Regions from separate parts of the Desulfocurvus vexinensis DSM 17965 genome, predicted to be linked through region 2. Evidence: riboswitches for the same ligand, from Rfam matches in the RefSeq annotation. Region 2 holds a riboswitch; the other holds the start of a gene.
The links. Region 2 has a riboswitch for cobalamin ahead of G495_RS0111985 (sirohydrochlorin cobaltochelatase). Riboswitches for the same ligand answer to the same signal wherever they lie in the genome.
Positions count from the first base shown of each region.

Region 1: linked by a shared signal. The riboswitch ahead of G495_RS20980 (sirohydrochlorin cobaltochelatase) and the one ahead of G495_RS0111985 (sirohydrochlorin cobaltochelatase) in region 2 are both predicted to bind cobalamin.

Region 1 covers NZ_JAEX01000007.1:5,253-12,791, forward strand. Annotated here, with positions in the region: gene G495_RS0107885 (energy-coupling factor ABC transporter permease) at 1-758, shown strand, start outside; gene cbiQ (cobalt ECF transporter T component CbiQ) at 965-1,780, shown strand; gene G495_RS0107895 (energy-coupling factor ABC transporter ATP-binding protein) at 1,777-2,547, shown strand; cobalamin riboswitch at 2,602-2,784, shown strand; gene G495_RS20980 (sirohydrochlorin cobaltochelatase) at 2,768-3,907, shown strand; gene G495_RS22950 (ATP-binding cassette domain-containing protein) at 4,150-4,257, shown strand; gene G495_RS21695 (hypothetical protein) at 4,366-5,178, opposite strand; gene G495_RS20990 (NfeD family protein) at 5,156-5,512, opposite strand; gene G495_RS20995 (diheme cytochrome c) at 5,580-6,146, opposite strand; gene G495_RS21000 (hypothetical protein) at 6,216-6,800, opposite strand; gene G495_RS21700 (hypothetical protein) at 6,840-7,238, opposite strand; gene G495_RS0107915 (cation-translocating P-type ATPase) at 7,300-7,539, opposite strand, start outside.
Region 2 covers NZ_JAEX01000019.1:32,983-40,521, reverse strand. Annotated here, with positions in the region: gene G495_RS0112000 (ABC transporter substrate-binding protein) at 1-439, opposite strand, end outside; gene G495_RS0111995 (ABC transporter ATP-binding protein) at 456-1,313, opposite strand; gene G495_RS0111990 (FecCD family ABC transporter permease) at 1,310-2,359, opposite strand; gene G495_RS0111985 (sirohydrochlorin cobaltochelatase) at 2,387-3,301, opposite strand; cobalamin riboswitch at 3,447-3,668, opposite strand; gene ileS (isoleucine--tRNA ligase) at 3,873-6,713, shown strand; gene lspA (signal peptidase II) at 6,734-7,246, shown strand; gene G495_RS0111970 (PLDc N-terminal domain-containing protein) at 7,243-7,461, shown strand; gene ybgF (tol-pal system protein YbgF) at 7,458-7,539, shown strand, end outside.

The DNA of each region.
Region 1 (7,539 bases), on a different contig from region 2:
TCCAGGCGCTCTTTTTCGCCGACGGCGGCTTGCTGGCGCTAGGGTGCAACATTTTTAATCTGGGCTTTTTCCCCTGCTTCGTGGCCTATCCCTTCATTTTTAAACGCATCGTTGGCGGCCAGGCCAGTCAGGGCCGTATTCTTACCGGCGCTATGGTATCCGCTGTGATAGGCCTTCAATTGGGCGCCTTCGGCGTGGTTCTGCAGACCCTTTTTTCAGGCATTTCGGAACTGCCCTTCGGAACCTTCGTGCTGTTGATGCAGCCTATCCACCTGGCAATCGGCATTGTGGAAGGGCTGGTCACAGCCGCCGTGGTCGGTTTTGTCTGGAAAGCCCGTCCCGAAATCGTCACCGCCGTAAGCAGCCCATCCGAGGGGCGGTCATCCATGCGCACGGTTCTGGTCGGACTCTCAGCCATTGCTATTCTGACCGGCGTTGCCCTCAGTTGGTTCGCCTCAGCCAATCCGGATGGCCTGGAGTGGGCTATGTTCAAAACCTCGGGTAGCGAAGAGCTGGAGAACCCAGAGCACGGGTTGCATGGATCGTTGGCTCATCTCCAGGAAAAAACCGCCTTTTTACCCGATTATGGATTTAAAACCGAAGGTGGCGAACCCGAGGCCTCGGCCGAAGCACACACACCCTGGCCAGCAGTGGACGCGGGAACATCCGTGGCTGGCCTGGTGGGAGGGATTTTGACCCTTCTCATGGCCGGAATGATCGGTTTAGGACTGAAACGACGTAGAAATAATGTGAAATAGAATTGATGAAACCGTAAAAAGTCGGCTGGCAAATTTTCATATACAATCGGTGGTGTGATTTTCCTTTATGCTCATACCACATAGTGTGGAAGCAAAAATATTTTTCGAATTTTTACGAACGCGTCAGAATTGTCCAACGCGGCAACATCACCTAAAAGATCCAATGGGCAGGGGCAATACCGCCTCTGCCCATTGGTGCCTTGAACATGTTAAAAATCGATCAAAACTTATTCGATATCGGCCGGATGGACACCCTGGCAACGGGCGATAGTTCTCTGCATCGTCTGGACCCAAGGGCTAAGCTGATTACCACGCTGGTTTTCATCGTGACCGTGGTCTCCTTTGGCAAATACGAGCTGTCGGCTCTGATCCCTTTTTTCATTTTCCCAGTGACCCTGATCACCGCCGGGGATCTGCCCTTGACCTTTTTGCTTCGCAAGGTGATGATCGTCGCCCCATTCGCTATCTTCATCGGTATCTTCAATCCTTTGTTGGATCGCGAGATCCTTTTCCAGCTGGGAAGCATCCATATTTCCGGTGGATGGGTCTCATACCTTTCTATTTTAATGCGTTTTGTCCTCACTGTTACAGCCGCTTTGACGCTTATCGCCTTGACCGGCTTCAACACCGTCTGCCTGGCCCTGGAAAAGTTAGGCACTCCCCGGCCTTTTGTGGTTCAGCTGCTCTTTCTCTACCGCTATATTTTTGTCCTTACGGACGAGGCCGCTCGCCTTGTGCGCGCCCGCTCGCTACGCGTCTTCGGAGAATCCAAAGGCATGGGCTTCAAGCCCTTCGTCTCCATGGTCGGTCACCTGTTGCTGCGTACGCTGGACCGAGCCCAGCGCGTTCATCTGGCCATGCGCTGTCGGGGTTTCGAGGGACATATTCCTATCCTTAGGTCGATGCACTTCGGCATCAAGGAAGTACGTCATGTGACCTTTTGGCTGCTGCTGTTTGCGCTGCTGCGGTTTTCCAACCTGCCCATGAAACTGGGCTTATTGATTACGGGATTATTCACATGAGCCACCACACCATTGACGCAATTGATCTGCACTACGTCTACCCGGACGGCACCATGGGGTTGAACGGAGTCTCGTTTCACATTGGTCACGGCGAATCAGTGGCGCTGGTGGGGGCCAACGGCGCCGGCAAGTCGACACTATTGATGCATCTCAACGGTTGCCTGACCGCTACTCAGGGCGTCATGCGCATCGGCGATTATCCCGTGACCGCCAAGAATCTCAAAACGGTTCGCCGCACGGTGGGCATGCTATTCCAAGACCCGGACGACCAATTGTTCATGCCCACGGTGTTTGACGATGTGGCTTTCGGTCCCCTTAACCTGGGTTTGCCAGCGGTGGAAGTGGAACAAAAAGTGATGCAGGCACTGGAAACCGTCGGCGTGCCTCACCTTATAAAACGACCGCCCTACAAGCTGTCCGGCGGAGAAAAACGTTCCGCAGCCATCGCGGCTGTGCTCTCCATGTCGCCGGACATTCTGGTAATGGACGAACCCAGCTCCAGCCTGGACCCACGCTCGCGCCGACGGCTGATCGGATTGCTAAAAACCTTTCAACACACCAAAATTATTGCCACCCATGACTTGGATATGGCCATGGACTTGTGCCAGCGCACCATCGTACTTCACCGGGGCCGGATTACGGCAGACGGGCCGACTGTCGAAATTTTCCAAAACGAAACCTTGCTGGCCGGCAGCGGTCTGGAAAAGCCGTTGAGCATGCAGCATTGCCCCGTGTGCGGTAAGAATAGTAAAAGCCAAAAAACCTAAAGTTACATTGAATTTCCAGGACAATTTTTATTGGTAATTGAAAGTGATTTTATGATAAATAGCCATTGATCAGGTGTCCGCACGGACTTGATAGGGAATCCCGTGAAAATCGGGAACGGGCCCGCCGCTGTGACCGGGGACGAACGTCGCTATCGCCACTGACGCATTGGCGTTGGGAAGGCGCGATAAGTAGGACGATCCGGGAGTCAGAAGACCTGCCTTGATTACTGATCCGACCTTGCTCCGTGGACAGGAGCGCGTCGAAACATCTGTGGAAAAATCAGGGGTCCTCAGATCAATTTATCAATTGGCCTGGGGATTTTTCCTTTTCAGGCCGGAAAAGATGGAGGTTGGCATGAGATTTATGTTGAGATGCGTATCATTCTTTTTCGCGGTTACACTTCTATTTTCCGGGAATGTGACAAAAAGCCATGCAAGCGGCGCTTACAAGGCTGAACACAAAAATGCCATTGTGCTTGCCATGTTCGGTACCACGGTAGAGTCCGCCCTCGATGGACTCTTGAATATCCGTAGCCAGCTTATGGAAAAATACCCCCATACACCGGTGAGGATCGCTTTTACTTCAAACATCATTCGTAAAAAATGGCAGCACCGAGCAGAAGACCCTGCATATATCAAAGCGCATCCTGAAATTCCCACCGATGTTCTCCATGTAAAAACGCCCCTCGCGACAATCGCGGATTTGCAAAACGAGGGGTTTGACACCATTGTCCTGCAACCCACGCATATCTCCATGGGTGAAGAGTTTCTCGATTTGCACACATACGTTGACGCCTTGATGAGTATGGGAACGATGAAAAAAGCCCACTACAAACCATTCCATAAAATCGCGCTTGGCAGGCCGGCACTGGGCACCTATGGTACCAAAGCCCCATATGCGGAAGATATTGCCGCGATTGCTATGGTCTTGGCCCCGGATATTGAATTGGCGAAGAAGGAAAAAGCCGGCATTCTCTATATGGGCCACGGAAATGAGTTTTTCCCCGGCAACGGCGGTGTTTATCTCGAATTGGCATCGGTCATGCGCAAGATGTATCCAGAGGTGGTTACAGCAACGGGTTGTGTCGAAGGCTACCCCGGTATTGAAGACGCTATTGAAACTATGAAGTTGTATGGAATAAAAAAGGTCGTTCTCAAACCCTTCATGGTTGTCGCCGGTGATCACACGCTTAATGATATGTCAAGCGATGAAGAGGATTCCTGGAAATCCATATTAAAGAAAAATGGATTTGAAGTTATCTGCGTAAACGTGGGGCTTGGTGAAAACGATGATTTCGCCAGGATTTTTGTTGACCATGCAATAGATGCTGCCGCGGATGCCGGGATAACACTTGATTGACCAGATCCGTAATTCCGCGGCAAAATTCTCGAAAGCTATTGGTAGAGATGTTACCGGCCAATTTCTTAAAATTGCCGGTAACATCCCTGCTTCTTATGACCGACTGGGTGCATAGGTGTAGCCAAGATGCATGAGATGATCCAAGCGCCTGTTTCACAGGGCTGCGGGATAGGGTTCTGTAAAGCGCACGAGGGTTTTGTTACCGCTATCCAGATAATGTCCAGGCCTTACCGGATAGCGACCTGAACATTGCCCCAGGGAACAGGGTCGCCCTGGTCGGCCAGAACGGCTCCGGGAAAACGACGCTCATCAAGCTGCTAACTTTTACAAATGGAATCACTATTTGTTGAGATTATTGCTTATGGTCTAGTAGATCAGCACCGGAAGGTTTCCGAGGATTATTGGTGTTGGATATTTTTTACATATCTTGGGTTGATAGCGATAACCAGCCTTAGATCTTAATCAATTTTGCTCCGAAATGCTTTTCTCTTTTGAATCCATTTATTCGTTATTCTTGAGGCCCATTTGGCACTAACACCAGTTGCGTAGAGCCACATCTCTTGGCCGAATTTTCGATGATGGTTTCTAAAATCCCTTTCCGCTGGTTGAGGAATTTTTGCACTTTCGACGACGACATGTACCGACCTTTTATTATCCTTTAAAACGGGCTGTAATGCTAAGCTACGACACCAAAAAGTCGTTCGATTCCATTTTGGAAGAGATATTAAGGTGCGCATGAATTCCCTTTTGCTTTTTTCAGGAGCGTCACATAGTTTCGGACCTAAAAATAGGATATCGGATTCGATCAAAACAGGACCTTCGATAATTTGGCTTATTCCGGAATAAGACTTCCATTTGATATCACCTTCGATGGAGATGGATATCTGATATTTCCCCAACTTGAAGGTTTCAGCCTTTCCATCGACGATCGCGTCGAAAACGGGTGCAGTATGCATGTGAGTCAATCGCTGTAATCTTTCTTCGCCGGGGTGACCTCCGGTAGCCGTATCCAATATAGCGGAAGAAAAACAATAGTACCGGGTTCCATTCCACAATGGGAGATTTTTCAGATAATCCAGAAACTCCGATTTCATAAACCCATTTTCTTCATCGCGTCGGTCTCCCATCAACAATACATTTCCATAAATATAGCACGGTCCACTAATCTGAACTGCAAAACCGGTATGGGAAGTCCACCAAAGGCGTCCATCCGACATCTTGGATATCTGATACTCGTTTAATCGGTACCTATTTTGAGGAATCATGTGCATGATCCTTGTCGAACCTCTTTATCGGTAAATCGGGCAACCTTTCCAATTGAGATGAAACCCGCAACGTCAGCCCTTCGATGCTCTTGACCACCGGCTCGTCTCCCGGAATCAGCGGTGTAGGGCTGCTCGCATTCCACAGTTCAGCGCCAACCCTTACCTTGCCGCTGGTTCCGTTCCACTGCTGGACCGTACATTTTTTTCCAATCATGCCCTCAGGACCGCAAGCTGAATTCCGCTTGCGATATCGAATCCTCCAGAACAACGGTAAGATGATATGCTCGAAGATCTCATAAATGACGATGCAGATGAGTACTGTAATCAGGCCATATTTCATAGGGGCCTCGGCCTATGAGCCGTTTAAATAGCTATTCTGATTTTAGTCCTGAAAGATACCACCGCGATTATTCAGGAATGGATACGTCATCATCGTCGTATACGCCGTTTTCCGCAGTTCGATGGCAGGCGATACAATTCGACAATGAACCGACAGCCTTTCTTTGGACCGTCTGCGGTGTGATTTCATGATGCTCCTTGCGAATACAAGGAATGTCGGTGATTCGCAGCGGCGTCGTTCCCCCCAGGCAGCGCATTATTTCTCCAGCCAATTTGGCAGATGATTTATCTGCGGCATTTGATGCCAGATAACCACTAATTTCAAGCCTTGCGCCCTCATCGAGGTCTACCGCCTCTCCGAAATGATCATCGGTGCCGTCAAGAATTTGTTTCCACGAACCGGCTGGCAATAATTCCGGTTGATAGGCAAAATGGCAGGCACCGCATGAGTCGGCATAGGCGGCGCTGCTGACCGGTTTCAGGTTCTTGTCACCCCTATGATTATTTTCTTTGTATTTGCGCTCACTGCGTTGATGCCTTTTATCGTCATCGTCTGCACTTATGGTCGGTGCAAAGACAACCAAAAGCATTAACAGCGATACCCACCACATGATTCTATTACGCGAAATGTTCATGGTCTGTTCCTTTCCGTTCCGTGCCGGTGATACAAGCAGAGGCCCGCCTTCCCTTAATGCGGGTCAAAGTTAATCGACGATCAGGTGCCCAACCGTCAACACCAGAAACATGGCAACAAAAATCACCGGTTGTGTATGGATCTGATAAGCATACTTGCGAAAAGCTTTGGGACACAACTTGAATTTTATGAGAAAGCCCAATGCGATCACGGTCACCATCATTATCAGCCCAAGTTCAGGCAGGGCCGACGATTTGCAGCGCGAAGACAACCAGTGCCATAGGGCAATGCCAAGGATCGCCGGATTGAGATAGTAATGCAGCCACATAAGGGCCTTTTTTTGCATCCGGTTAAGATTCGCCAGTGCTTTCTTTAATTCGATTCGCAGAGGCGCAAATCGATTCGTCCCCTTAATCAGAAGACTCAAGGCTACAGGCAGGTTCGCCACAAGTAGGAGCCATGCGGCCATCTGCCCGGCGGTTTCATTGCCTTCATTATCGGACTCCAAAAATGGGATGCTGTGCTGGTCCTCTCGCTCAAAATGCCTTTTAAATCCATGATCATCATCCGCCATTCCGGTTGCTGCAAACAAGAACCCGAGTCCTGCAATACAGATAACTATTAATGATAACATTATAATTTTATACTTGTTCATTCTTTCCCCCAAATCAATGAATAGGCAGGCGGAAAATGCTTACTTCGCACCGCCAATGCCTTGCAGCAGTCGGTCGATCACACCCTGAAGCCCGCTTTTGTTGATGAAGTCGAGGGCCTGACCGAACAGCGGCAGCACGACGATGACGACAATCACAATGACTGCCAAGACCAAAATACCGGCCGTGATCAGAATCTTCTTGTTGGCAAGCAGACGAGGCAAGAGGTGCGAGAGATTGAATAAGTCATCGTTATGATGGTTGTATTGCTGATCACCGTGCTTACGCCGCTGGTCATTATCATCGTGATGGTCTCGGTCAAACAGAGCATGCCGGTTTTCATCATGCCTGTCCCCATAGTGCCCGTGTTTATTTTCATGATCGCGGTATCCGCGTTTGCGGCTGCGGTGGTCACGATTGAAAAGGTCCTCCAAGTCCATTGTCGACTCCTTTATTTCCCCATCTTGGGGATGATGCAGGTTGATACCACTCCATTCAAGTTCAGGCCCCCTGGTATCGTCTGGTGAGTTTCAGTAATTCGAACCACAGAACGCAGACCAATCCGGCCCCCAAGCTGAAAACCAAATCCACCGGGTGAAGCGGCGCGAAGTAAAAAAGGCGCTGTGCAAACGGTACTGCAAGGACAACCGCCAGGAAGAGGCATGCACCGAATACCACCCATTTCAAGGCCGTATTGGGAACGCGCAGCATGGCAAAGGCGGACCTGGTCCACGAGCGGTT
Region 2 (7,539 bases):
ATACCCTGGGCCGGGGTTCGGCCCCGTCCAGGCAGCGGGCAACGCCCTCCAGCCGCGCGCGCATCCGCGCAATGAGCGCCCCGGCGGCCCCGGGCTCGCCCGTGAGCGCGCCCACGGCCTCGATGGCCGCGAACAGCTCCGCGAAGCTCCCGGGGTTGAACTCGGCCACGGGAATCCCGTGGCGCCGCAGGGCTTCCACGGGCTCCGAGGCCCCGGCCCGCGCGCTCATCTGCACCACCAGGTCCGGCCCAAGGCCAAGGACCATCTCCAGGTTGGGCCGCATGTGCGTGCCGATGCTGGGCAGGGCCGCCACTGCGGGCAGGTCCGCGTCGGCCACGGTGCGGGCCACGATGCGCCCGCCAAGGCCCATTTCCACAAGGATCTCGTTGAACGCGCCGTACAGGGCCACGATGCGCCGCGCCGGGGCCTGCAGGCGCACCGTGTTGCCCAGGCCGTCAACGACCGTGATCTCCGCCCGGGCCGGGGCCGCCGCCAGCAGCGCCGCCAGGGCCAGCCCCAGGGCCAGCCCCGGGAACGAAATGGGCCTGGGGCGCGCCGGTGAGCGGGTGGGCCCCCACGCGGATGTCCGTGCCGTAGATGTCCGAAAGCGTCCGTTCATGGAATACGTCCTTCACCGGGCCTGCGGCGGCCACGCGCCCGTCCTTGAGAAACACCAGCGCGTCGCAGTACAGCGCCGCGAGATTCAAATCGTGCATGGCGCACAGCACCGCCCGGCCCTGCCCGGCCAGCGCCCGCAGCAGGTCGAACAGCCGGATGGCCGCGGCCAGGTCCAGGCTGGCCGAGGGCTCGTCCAGCAGCATGGCCGGGGCCTGCTGGGCCAGGGCCCGGGCCAGCAGCACCCGTTGCAGCTCCCCGCCGGACACCGCGTCCGCCGGGCGGTCCCACAGGTGCTCCACCCCCGTGGCGCGCATGGCCTCGCGGGCGATGCGGCGGTCGGCCTCGCCGGGTTCGGCCAGGGCCGAGGTGTGGGCGAAGCGGCCCATGAGCACCAGGGTCGAGCAGCGCAGGGCAAAGGCCATGTCCAGCCGCTGGGGCACGCAGGCCACAAGCTGCGCGCGGCGCCGCGCGGGCAGGGCGTGCATGTCCGCCCGGGCGGCTTCGTCCGCCCCCGCCACGGCCACCCGCCCGCCCGACAAGGGCAGCACCCCGGCCAGGGCCAGCACCAGGGTGGTCTTGCCGCTGCCGTTGGGGCCCAGCAGCCCGGTGACGCCGCCACAGGGCACGTCCAGGGATACGCCGTGGAGCACCTCCACCCGGCCATAGCCGCAGCACACGGCCTCGGCGCGGATCACAGCCCGCCCCCGCGCGCCCGGCGCCGCAGCACCAGGCAGAAAAACGGCCCGCCGAGCAGCGCCGTGACCACGCCCACGGGCAGCTCCTGCCCGTGGGGCAGCACCATGCGCGCCGCCACGTCGGACCACAGCAGGAGCAGCCCCCCGGCCAGGGCCGAGACCACGGCCAGCGGCCGGTGCTCCGCGCCCAGGGCCAGGCGCACCAGATGCGGCGCCACCAGCCCCACGAAGCCCACCACCCCGGACACGGACACCGCCGCCCCCGTGAGCAGGCTGGCCGCCAGCAGCAGCGCCAGCCGCGCACGGTCGGCGTCCAGGCCCAGAGCCCGGGCCTGGGCGTCGCCCAGGGAGAGCAGGTCGAGCTGGCGGGCCCAGGCCACGACCAGTAACCCGCCCGTCAGGAAATACGGCAGGGCGAAGCCCACATGGGCCCAGCCGCGCCCCTGCAGCGAGCCCATGACCCAGAACACGATGCTGGCCACGGACTCCTCGTCCAGGGCCTTGAGCAGCGAGATGAGCGCGCCCAGGAACGTGGCCACCACGATGCCCGCCAGGACGACGGTTTCGCGGCGCAGCCGCCCGCCCACGCGGCCCAGGGCGATGACCGCGCCCAGGGCCGCGAAGGCCCCGGCCATGGCCGCCACGGGCAACAGCCCCACCCCGGCCCACACGGGCAGCGCCGCCAGCCCGAAAAACAGCGCCAGGGAGGCCCCGAAGGCCGCCCCGGTGGACACGCCGATGGTGAACGGGTCGGCCAGCGGGTTGTGCAGGATGCCCTGGAACACCGTGCCCGCCATGGCCAGGGCCGCCCCGGTCAGCCAGGCCAGGCAGGCCCGCGAGAGGCGGATGTCCACCACCACCACGCCGTGGGCCGGGTCCAGGCCCTGGCCCACGGGCAGGCCCAGGGCCGCGCCCAGATGGGCCAGCGCCTCGCCCGCCGGGATGGGCAGCGGCCCGCACAGGCAGGCCGCCGCCAGCGAGGCGGCGGACGCAGCCCCGAGCAGCGCCGCCAGCGGCCCCAGCCGCCAGCGCCCGCCCGGGGCCATGTCCGCCGTCCCGCCCTCGCGCATCCTCTACTCCTCGTCCAGCTCGGCCACGGCCTGGCGCAGGTGGTTCAGCCACAGCGCGCGGAAGGGCGCGAACTCGGCCAACCCCTGGAGCACGGGCCGCGCGGCGATGCCCTGGGCCGCCAGCACGGATTTCCAGGAGTCCTGCTCGTCGCCGGCCATGTCGTTGCGCGCGTGGTCGCCGGCAACGGACATCAGCGGCACCAGCAGCGCCCTGGTGGCGCCCTTTTCCTTGAGCCGGGCCACGACCCACTCCAGGCCCGGGGTGCCTTCCACGGTGCCCACCAGGGCCAGGGGGTCGCGCTGGTCCAGGTACCATTGCAGGCCCGGGTAGTAGATGTTGGCCGGGTGGTGCGTGCCGTGGCCCATGAACACCAGGGCCTCGCCCTTGGCGCGCTGCGGGCCGAAGGTCGCCAGCAGCGCGTCGGCCACGGCGGCCATGTCCTCGTCGCTGCTCATCAGCGGCTGGCCGATGGTCAGCTTTTTGAACCCTTCGCCGCCAAAGCCCCGGACCACGCGCACAAGCTTCTCGTGGAACTCTTCGCCGGGGATGGCGTGCAGCGACTGCACGGCCACGCGGGTCACGCCCGCGTCGAGCATCCTGGCCAGGGCCACGGGCACCGAATCGGTCTGCTGACCCTCGGCAGCCAGTTTTTCGCGGATGATGTTGGACGTGAAGGCCCAGTGGACGGCCATGTCCGGGAAGGCCTCGCGCGCGGCGGCGTCCATGTCGTCGAAGGCCTTGCGCGCCTCGGGCACCGAGGTGCCGAAGGCCACGAGCAGGATGGCGGGTTTGTCCCGGGCCGGGGTGGCGTGCCCGGCAAAGGCGGACACGGCGCCGAAAAGCGCCACGGTCAGGGTCGTGACAAGGGCCAGCAGCAGCCCGGGCAGGCCCGGACGGCGGCAAAGGACAGATCGCATGGAGACCTCCTTGCGATATGCCAGGTGGGCGGCCTGATGCGGGTGGAAGGACGGGGCCCGGAACCCCGGCAACGCGCCGGACCGGGGGCGAGCCAGGATGCACGGGGCATCGACCCGGCGGACGAATGCCCTCGTCGTCCGGCGGCAGGCGCGCGGGCATCCGGCAGGTCTTCTGGCTCTTCCGGTCCGTGCCCTCCCCTTCCCGCCCCGTGGCGCGTCGCGCGCGGCGGGGGCAGTGGCTCATCGAGGGCCGAAGCTTCCTTGCGCCGTGCGCAAGGCCGGAATCACAGCGGCGGGGCCGCCCCGGAGTTCCACCGGGTTCCCTTTTCACGCCCGGGCGGGCGAACCAGGATGCAAGGTGCCCTTCTAGCGCAAACGGCACCCGGTGTCACCATGCGTTACGATTTCTGACAACACACTGAAATAGCAGTTTAATCCAGCCAATCCTCCCTGTGCCCGGGTCCGGCGCCCCGGCAGGTCTTTCCTTGACTTTCCATCCGACTTGATTACGGTTGTCTCCCGCTTGAACCCCGGCCCGTCATACTACTTATAGACATAGGGACCCTGCCGCATGAGCGACTACAAGAAGACCCTGCACCTGCCGTCCACCACGTTTCCCATGAAGGCCAACCTGACCAGCAACGAGCCGCAGATGCTCAAGTTCTGGGAGGAAATCGACGCCTACGGCACCATGGTCGCCGCCAACCAGGGCCGGGAGCGCTACGTGCTGCACGACGGGCCGCCCTACGCCAACGGGCACATCCACCTGGGCACCGCGCTGAACAAGACCATCAAGGATATCATCGTCAAGCACCGCAACATGAGCGGCATGAAGGCCGAATACGTGCCCGGCTGGGACTGCCACGGCCTGCCCATCGAGCACAAGGTGGCCCAGGAGCTGCGCGAGAAGGGCAAGACCGACCTGCCCGCCGTCACCGTGCGCAAGATCTGCCGCGACTACGCCCGCAAGTGGATCGACGTGCAGCGCGCGGAGTTCAAGCGCCTGGGCGTGCTGGGCACCTGGGCCGAGCCCTACCTGACCATGAACCCGGTCTACGAGGCGGCCACCGCCCGCGAGCTGGGCAATTTCATGGGCCAGGGCTCGGTGGTGCGCAGCAAGAAACCCATCTACTGGTGCAACGACTGCAAGACCGCCCTGGCCGAGGCCGAGGTGGAATACCACGACCACACCTCGCCGTCCGTCTCCGTGCGCTTCCCTCTGCCCGACGCCAGGCTGGCCGAGGTCGCCCCGGGGGTGGACCCCGCGCGGGCTTTCGTGGTCATCTGGACCACCACGCCCTGGACCCTGCCGGCCAACATGGCCGTGGCCCTGCACCCCGAGTTCGACTACGTGGCCGTGCGCGCGGGCGATGAATTCTACGTGCTGGCCGAGGCCCTTGTGGCCGACTGCGCCGCGCGCTTCGGCTGGGACGCCCCCGAGGTCGTGGCCCGCTTCAAGGGCCAGGCCCTGGAGGGCGCCGTGGCGCGCCACCCGTTCTACGACCGCGAGTCGCGCGTGGTGCTGGCCAACTACGTGACCCTGGACGCGGGCACCGGCTGCGTGCACACCGCCCCCGGCCATGGCCGCGAGGACTACGACACCGGCCTGCGCTACGGGCTGGAAATCCTGAGCCCCCTGGACGACACCGGGCGCTTTTTGCCCAGCGTGGAACTCTTCGCCGGGCTGCGCGTGGACGAGGCCAACCCCAAAATCATCGACGTGCTCAAGGAGCGCGGCCACCTGCTGGCCCTGGAGAAGATCCGCCACTCCTACCCGCACTGCTGGCGCTGCAAGCAGCCGGTGATCTACCGCGCCACCACCCAGTGGTTCATCTCCATGGAGCGCAACGGGCTGCGCGCCCGGGCCCTGGAGGCCATCAAGAACGAAGTGCGCTGGATTCCCGCCTGGGGCCGCGAGCGCATCCACAGCATGATCGAAACCCGCCCGGACTGGTGCATCTCGCGCCAACGCACCTGGGGCGTGCCCATCGTGGCCCTGCTGTGCAAGGACTGCGACGAGGCCTGGTTCGACAAGGACTGGGTCATGGACATCGTCGCGCGTTTCGAGGCCCACGAGCGCGGCTGCGACTACTGGTTCGAGGCGCCCGTCGCGGACGTGGTGCCCGCCGGGCTGACCTGCCCCAAGTGCGGCGGCGCCCACTGGGAGAAAGAGGACGACATCCTCGACGTGTGGTTCGACTCGGGCACGAGCTTCGCCGCCGTGGCCGAGAAGCGCCCGGAGCTGACCTTCCCCACCGACATGTACCTGGAAGGCTCGGACCAGCACCGCGGCTGGTTCCACAGCTCGCTGCTGGCCAGCGTGGGCACGCGCGGCCGCGCGCCCTACCGCGCGGTGCTGACCCACGGCTACGTTGTGGACGGCGAGGGCAAGAAGATGTCCAAGTCCGTGGGCAACGTGGTGGCGCCCCAGGAGGTCGTGGACAAGTACGGCGCGGATATCCTGCGCATGTGGGTGGCCTCGGAGAACTACCAGGACGACGTGCGCTACTCCGACGCCATCATGGCCCGGCTGGTGGACGCCTACCGGCGCATCCGCAACACCCTGCGCTACCTGCTGGGCAACCTGGGCGACTTCGACCCCGCGCGCCACGCCGTGGCCCCCGAGGCCATGCTGCCCCTGGACCGCTACGCCCTGACCCTGGTGGCCCGCGTCCATGCCCGCGTGCAGCGTGCCTATACCGAATTCGAGTTCCACCGCGCCTTCCACGCCCTGCACACCATGTGCGGCACCGACCTGTCGGCCTTCTACCTGGATATCGTCAAGGACCGGCTCTACGTCAGCGCCGCCGACTCCCTGGAGCGCCGCAGCGCCCAGACCGCCCTGTGGCAGATCACCCTGACCCTGCTCACCGACGTGGCGCCCATCCTGAGCTTCACCGCCGAGGAGGCCTTCCAGCACCTGCCCGAGCCCATCCACCCCGGCGTGAAGACCATCTTCGCCCTGCGCTTCGCCATGGACGAGGCCTACCTGCTGGACGAGGCCCAGCGCCAGCGCTGGGAGACCGTGGCCGCCGTGCGCGCCGAGATCACCAAGGCCATCGAGCCCGTGCGCAAGGCCGGGACCGTGGGCCACAGCCTGGACACCTGCGTCACCCTCCACGCCCGCGAGGAGCTGCTGGATGACCTGCGCGCCCCGGGCGTGGACCTGGCGGAAATCTGCATCATCTCCCAGGCCGTGCTCGCGCCCCTGGACACCGCCCCCGCCGACGCCTGGACCAGCCAGGAGGTGGACGGCCTGCGCATCGCCGTGGCCCCGGCCCCGGGCGCCAAATGCGAACGCTGCTGGAAATACAGCCAGGAGCTGGGCGCCGCGCCCGGACACCCCGGCCTGTGCCCGCGCTGCACGGGCGTCATGGCCCAGGACGGCGCCCCGGAGGGCGGGCAGGGCTGAGGCCCGCGCCCGGAGCGGACATGCGCAAATTCGCCCTGCCCCTGACCCTGGCCGCCGTGGTCCTGGTCCTGGACGTGATCACCAAGGCCGTGGTCGAGCGCAGCATGGAGCTGTACTCGCGCATCGAGATCGTGCCCGGGTTCTTCAACCTCGTGCACGTGCTCAACAAGGGCGCGGCCTTCGGCATCCTGTCCGACGAGAGCATCGGCTGGCAGCGGGCGTTCTTCATCGCCGCCGCCCTGCTGGCCGTGGGCGTCATCCTCTACCTGATCCATACCGGCCACGCCGAGGACCGCTTCGGGGCCTGGGGCCTGGGGCTGGTGCTGGGCGGGGCCCTGGGCAACCTCGTGGATCGGGTGCGCATCGGCTACGTCGTCGATTTCCTGGATTTCCACGTCGGCGGCTGGCACTGGCCCGCCTTCAACGTGGCCGACATCGGCATCACCTGCGGTGTGGGCCTGCTCATCGTCTCGTTCTACATCATCGAACGCCGCGCAAAGCGCCCGGCCTCCGCCGGGCGGGAGGACGCATGATCCCCGCCACCGTGGCCCCCTGGTTCCTGGCCGTGCTGGGGGTCGCCTTCATTTGCCTTTTCATCTCGTTCTGGGCTATCTGGCATGCGTACTGGCGCACGTTTCCCACTGGCCAGGAGAAGGCGCTGTGGCTGGTCGCCGTGGTCTTCCTGCCCTTCGCGGGCGCCCTGGCCTATCTGTTCATCGGTCGCAATCGAGGGAGGTTGCCGCAATGAAAAAAGTCATTTTCTGTATATGCCTGTGCCTGGCCGTTTCCGGCTGCGTGAACCCCGACGACGTGCGCACCCTGGACG